DNA from 2 places in the Pseudalkalibacillus sp. Hm43 genome. Region 1 is predicted to be linked to the other one. Evidence: a T-box and tRNA genes for the amino acid it is inferred to sense, from the RefSeq annotation. Region 1 holds a T-box; the other holds one or more tRNA genes.
What was found. A T-box is a leader RNA that pairs with one kind of tRNA and senses whether it is charged. The one in region 1 lies ahead of ACXQIQ_RS18615 (valine--tRNA ligase), so its partner is inferred to be a tRNA-Val.

Region 1 (3,419 bases):
TCCTGAGCGGGTTGAATCGTATGGGAAAGTCCAGAGGATTACATCGAAAAAAGGGACGTTTGCCCTGAAAGAGACCCACATGGGTCCTGAAGAAATGAACTGGTTCCTTCATTGCATGGAGCGGCTTCATGAATTGAAATACGATCACGTTGTACCGATCACCCCGACGAAGTATGGCGATCCATATGTCGTCGTCAACAACCGGTACTATTATGTGACAAAGTGGCATGAACACGACTCCCGTAATCAATTTGCATATGAGGACTTCATCATTGATGAGCTTGGAAAGCTACATGCCAATACGGTAAAAGCTCAGTCCTTTTCAGAAGAGGTCGTGAACGACTCTTATGCTGGTCTGTTGAGGCGCTTTGAGCATAGACAGCTCGAGATGGAGCGTTTTACAGAAGTAGCTGAAAGGCAGACATACATTTCGCCATTCGAATTACGATACCTGTCACAATTCCACAAGATGATGAGGATAGCTGAAGAAGCCAAACACAGGGTGACGGAATGGTACAACGGATGTGCGGAGCATCAACGCTACAGAAGTGTATTATGTCACGGTCGTCCTTTCAGAGGTCATGTCGTGCAAGATCAATTGGGTGAAGGAAACTTCATCAATTTTGAACGTGCCATACTCGATACACCTGTTCGTGATTTGGCCTACTTCTTCCGGACTGCAGCTCAATATCCAGAATGGAGTGAGCATAACGCCATGCAATGGCTCAACCGCTACGAAAGCCATTTGCCATTGCTCATGGAAGAGAAAGCGTTATTAGCAAGTTACTTGAAGTTCCCTGAACCGGTATTCTCTACAATACAACTGTATCAAGGGTCTCCTGATACGTCACAACTGGATCTTGTCCGCAAATTGGATCGTAAGCTCAATGTAATGAGAGCATTGGATCGGTTCACAGATCACTTTTTACAAGAAGCGATTCCGGAACAACAAGACTGACCGATAAGTGTCTGGCACTCTCCTTTAAACCCCAAGGTCTAATACGTTCATTCAAACACCTTGAGTGCCTGGCTCTTATTTGAGTCAGTTTTTTTGTTTTTGAAAAGGGAAATTAAGTAAATGGAATAAACGCTGAAGAAGTTACGTTGATCACCAGAACTCATAATAGATCGCCAAATGGAGACCGAGCAGAATCACCACAAGTGCAATGTCAAATGGAGATGGAAATAGGAGTGTGCGAATCGCTTGGAAAATCAACAAAGGAAAGACGAATTGTTCGCAAATGCTCCGGAATTGGCGTAAATGGTGTTGGAAACGGTATTTATCAAATCCCCGCCTTTTCCTCATACTCATTTTCCTCTCTATTAGTGTGATAGTATACGTTATGATAAACATGGGCGAGAGGTGCCCATTTTTGTTTAAAATGCAAAATATGTGGAAAGCCTATTGACTAGAAGAGATTTCAAAAGTAAACTATAAAATACAAAATGGATGCGTAAATGTCATCCAATCACATACGAAGGCTTTGATAGGGAAGAGTAGATTGTGAGCCCTTTAGAGAGAGGAACCACCCGCTGAAAGGTTCCTTAGGATGTAGCAATTGAATGTCGCCCAGGAGCAATTTCTCTGAACTGACCAGTAGGAGAAATCGGATCTGAATCCGTTATCGTTTTGAGGTGTGTAGTTGCATTGTTGTGTTTTAACATGAACTGCAAACAAAGGTGGTACCGCGAACTTCTTTCGTCCTTTGAGGATGGAAAGAGGTTTTTTTAGTTTATAGGGAAACAACGCTCGCGTCACCTCAAGATCATTGACTGTGAGGGTGCGAACTTCTAAAAAAATCAACAAATGAAGATTTTTTATCTGAAATCACTAACATTCCATATTAAAAGGAGGAATTTCCATGCAAGAACAAGACATTTCGATGCCAACGAAGTACGATCCGCAAAAGACGGAAGCAAAATGGTATCAATATTGGCTAGATGGGAAGTTTTTTGAAGCAAAAGGTGGAGAGGATAAAGAGCCATATACAATCGTGATTCCTCCACCGAACGTAACTGGAAAACTGCACTTAGGTCATGCCTGGGACACGACGTTACAAGATATATTGATTCGTACGAAGCGTATGCAAGGATACGATGCCCTATGGTTACCAGGAATGGACCATGCAGGGATCGCCACTCAGGCGAAGGTTGAAGGAAAGCTGAAAGAAGAGGGCACAAACCGCTATGAACTGGGGCGCGAAAAGTTTCTAGAAACTTCTTGGGAATGGAAGCATGAATATGCGGAGTTCATCCGTAAACAATGGTCGAAGCTCGGTTTATCCGTTGACTATTCCAGAGAGCGTTTTACGCTAGATGAAGGCTTGTCGAATGCGGTTAAAGAAGTATTCGTCACATTGTATGAAAAAGGACTCATCTATCGCGGCGAGTATATCATCAACTGGGACCCGCAAACGAAAACAGCGTTGTCTGATATCGAGGTTATCTACAAAGATGTTCAAGGAGCGCTTTATCACATGAAATACCCGCTCGTTGATGGCAGCGGTCATATCGAGATTGCAACAACACGTCCTGAAACGATGTTGGGTGATACGGCAGTAGCGGTTCATCCAGAGGATGAGCGATACAAGGATCTCATCGGCAAGAAAGTCAAACTACCGATCACTGGACGGGAAATTGAAATCGTAGCCGATGATTATGTGGACATGGAATTCGGTTCTGGAGCGGTAAAAATTACACCGGCGCACGATCCGAATGATTTTGAAATCGGAAACCGCCACAACCTGAAACGCATTCTTGTCATGAACGAAGATGGAACGATGAATGATGAAGCAGGCCCATACAAAGGAATGGACCGATTCGAGTGCCGTAAGCAAATCATCAAGGACCTTCAGGATCAAGGTGTTCTGTTCGAGATTGAAGAACATATGCACTCTGTCGGACACTCCGAAAGAAGCGGAGCAGTTGTTGAACCGTACCTTTCCACTCAATGGTTCGTTAAAATGCAGCCACTAGCGGATCAAGCGATTGAGCTTCAAAAACAAGAACAAGGCAAAGTAAACTTTGTACCGGAACGTTTCGAGAAGACGTACTTGAACTGGATCGAAAATATCCGTGATTGGTGCATCAGTCGTCAGTTATGGTGGGGACACAGAATTCCGGCATGGTACCACAAAGAAACAGGAGAGATTTATGTAGGTCGCACCGAGCCGAAAGACCTTGAAAATTGGACTCAGGATGAAGATGTTCTGGATACGTGGTTCAGTTCTGCTTTATGGCCATTCTCCACTATGGGCTGGCCGGATGAGACATCAGAAGATTTGAAGCGATACTATCCGACTCAAGCTCTCGTAACGGGATATGACATCATCTTCTTCTGGGTAGCACGTATGATTTTCCAAGGACTTGAGTTCACTGATGAAAGACCATTTAACGACGTTCTGATCCACGGTCTAGTT
Region 2 (3,419 bases), 1.2 Mb from region 1:
ACTCACCATCGAGCGCAAGCGAGCACAAATGTTAGAAACCGCTAAAATCCATGGCATGTCATCGACAGAAACGTTGAAATGCAGTCAAGAATTAGACCGTCTTCTACAGCTACATCTCTCGAATCAATTGCGAGATCGAAATAGGGCATTTAAAAAGATTTCATGATTGTATCGTAATATATTTCGAGTAGTGAAATAAATAAAATTGAAGACTCTCCAATGGCAATACCTCTATCTCATCCTTTTCAAGATGGTACTCATCATTTGTAAATCTAATATACCCTTACTTCCATGTCTGAACACTTCTTCAACTTGTCATATACGTTTACAAAAGAATACTAGGATGGCTTTATTCATTTAACATCCATTACGATGTTTCACTTCGTATGGGTGTTTTTTGTTTGCATTCAAAGATTCCTCACCTATTTTAGATACTTGTCTATACCAAACCGAGGGCCTTTCCATATAGTGTAGTATAACTGTGAACATTTAAGTAAAGGAGGAATGGTTGTGGGTAGAGGTTTTTTTGGAAATGAGGATTGGAAAAAGAAAAAGGAAGACCGCTGCGAAGGCTGTATTTGTGATGTATTCAGAACGCTAGATAAAGGTGCAAGGGTCAAAATTGCGTTCCTATCAGAAGAATTTTTCACAAACGGTGGTGAGATTAATTTTACATTTTTATGTTTTGATGACAAAACATGTTGCGTTACTTTAAGAGACGATAATGAAGCTGTATTGGTGGATTGTAGAGACATAATCGCAATTGAATTATTGGATTAGTGGCTCTGACACTATATGACCATAGAGAGGAGGAGCGATGATTGTGAAAGAAAATATATGCGATAGCTGCGTATGCCGTTTTTTACAAAATTTAGAACAAGGCACAGAAATCAGAATTGCTATCAAAAACACAGATGATTTTTTTGAAAAGGAAAACTTCTTTTTAGTTTGTTTTGATCCAAAGAATTGTTGTGTGACGGCAAAAAGAGATGATGGTGGTAACATCGTTATCTTCGATTGTAGAGCAATCGCTGGCGTTCAGGTTGTTAATTCCTAACATTAAAAAGGACAAAGGAGGTGTTTATCATGAGTTGTAGTTGCCATTCTATCGATCGGTCGAAGGGAGACAAAAGATGTAAAAGCTGTGCTTGTCGTGTCTTCAAAACGCTAGATGTCGGCACCACAATACGTATTATTATTGGTGATGATGATTACTTTGAAAACCAAGAGTTCACATTTGCGTGTTTTGATGAACAGGATTGTTGTGTCACCTTACAAGATAGGAGCAGAGATGAGACATTCATCGTAGATTGTCGTGCCATTAAAGGCGTGAAATTTGAAAGTTAATGTTTGAAGCTCTTATATCAACAAGGGGATTGACCTAACACAATTTCAGATTAGGATCGGATAGGGGTTATCTCTTTTCAGCTTGTTCATAGTAATAAATCCTCCATTTGTATCATCTGTCTTTATAACATAACTGAAAAGATCTTTAATTGTCCGGTCTTTTTCTTTCCTTTAGTAAAATATTGTTTTAACTACATAAGATATTTGGTTCTTAAATTACGTTTAACAACTTAACTATTACTTTTAAGAATTCCTTTTACATTATAAAAAAACCACTCTCCCATAAGGAAAAGTGGTCGGTTTAATATGTATGGTGACCCGTACTGGGCTCGAACCAGTGACCTCTACCCTGTCAAGGTAGCGCTCTCCCAACTGAGCTAACGGATCATTTTCAGCTTTTAGCGGACAAGTAATACTATACTGGCAATTTATCATTCTGTCAACAGACTAAATAAGATTTTTTGCAGAGCTCCCATTACAGCAAATGGAAGCTCTCATATCGGTAATTATCCAATCCGTTCTTCTTCATCCCGCTTACGGATTTCCTCTTCTTTCAAGTTCTCTTCACGATCTCGAATTCTGTGAGCGAGCCGGCTTGATGCATTCGCAGCTAAACTAGCGATCAAGTCATCCAAGAACGTGTGAACTCCGTTTCCTTTCTTCGTATCTAGCTTTTCGATGATCCCGATTTTCTGTTTATCTAGATGACCGAAAGTCGTAATCGCGATACTTCCGTACCCTAGCACTGCACCCATAGCAATCGTTTCATCAACGCCGAATAATCCTTCGTCCGTTTCGACGATGGACTGAAGGGGTTCAGACAGTTTGTTCTGTTCTGCTAGTTTATCCAATTCGATACCAACCAATAACGCGTGCTGAATCTCTCTTTTTTCGAGCACAGCTTCCACACTCTCAATGCAATCTTCCATCTTCAATGTCGGGGCATATGGAATCTGCATTTCATATACGATCTCGGCTACATCGACAATTTTAATCCCTCGCTCGTTCAATAGGTTCATCGTTGCAGCTTTCACGTCTTTACTGTGTACACGTTTTTTCAAGAAGATCTCCCCTTTCGATGCAAGTTCATGTGTGCTTGCTTATATTCATTATAGCATTTATGTTACAATCAATCTCAGGTTATTCCAATTGTATACGGAGGATGATGACCATGAAACTAAATGGAAAACGTGAAGAGAAAACGATTTATAGTGAAATTCTTGATGAAGAGATCAGCTTATACATCTACTTACCTCCATCTTATACGCCATTGTTACGATATTCCGTACTTATTGCACAAGATGGAAAAGACTATTTCAATCTTGGGAAAATTGCAAGATCATCTGAGACTTTGTTTGAAGATGGTGCAATTGAGGAATTCATCATCGTAGGTGTTCCATATAAAGATGTGAATGATCGTCGTAGAAAGTACCATCCATCTGGTGAGGAACATTCCAAGTATGTCCGATTCCTTGTTTATGAATTGCTACCATTTATTGAAGAAGAATATTCAACCTTGGAACTTGCAAGTGCGCGGGCGATGATCGGCAGTTCACTCGGCGCCACGGTATCTTTACTGACTGCATTAGACTATCCCCGTACGTTCGGGAAGCTTGCACTCCAGTCCCCTTTCGTGAACGATCATGTACTTGAAAGAGTCTCCAATTTGAAGGATCCATCCTTGTTATCCATTTATCATGTCGCTGGTAAGGGCGAAACGGAAGTGGAAACGACAAATGGTGAAATGAAGGACTTCATCAATCCGAACAGGGATCTGAATAAAGCACTCACAGAGCGTTCATTCGGAGAGTATTATTATGAAGAATTCGACGGAGACCATAAATGGACGTATTGGCAGCCTGATATTCCTAAAGCATTGAAGTTCCTTTTTCCTAATTAAGGACAGTCCTTGGAATATGAGTATGAAATAGTAAGAAAATTTGCTATAATAGAGTTGCTCAAAATAAAGATAATGGATGAAGCACGAGGAGGGAAATTATGAAATACGGTATCGCGATTTTTCCATCGAAAAAACTACAAGACCTTGTAAATTCATATCGTAAACGTTACGA

Region 2: it encodes a tRNA-Val, which carries the amino acid that the T-box ahead of ACXQIQ_RS18615 (valine--tRNA ligase) is inferred to sense. The anticodon was not compared.

The regions. Positions count from the first base shown of each region.
Region 1 covers NZ_CM135129.1:3,591,733-3,595,151, forward strand. The annotation lists gene ACXQIQ_RS18605 (spore coat protein YsxE) at 1-958, shown strand, start outside; gene ACXQIQ_RS18610 (hypothetical protein) at 1,109-1,306, opposite strand; T-box leader at 1,476-1,710, shown strand; gene ACXQIQ_RS18615 (valine--tRNA ligase) at 1,863-3,419, shown strand, end outside.
Region 2 covers NZ_CM135129.1:1,031,905-1,035,323, forward strand. The annotation lists gene ACXQIQ_RS05455 (aspartyl-phosphate phosphatase Spo0E family protein) at 1-166, shown strand, start outside; gene ACXQIQ_RS05460 (hypothetical protein) at 511-780, shown strand; gene ACXQIQ_RS05465 (hypothetical protein) at 818-1,057, shown strand; tRNA gene ACXQIQ_RS05470 (tRNA-Val) at 1,659-1,734, opposite strand; gene ACXQIQ_RS05475 (phosphatidylglycerophosphatase A family protein) at 1,854-2,366, opposite strand; gene ACXQIQ_RS05480 (alpha/beta hydrolase) at 2,519-3,247, shown strand; gene ACXQIQ_RS05485 (YjcG family protein) at 3,346-3,419, shown strand, end outside.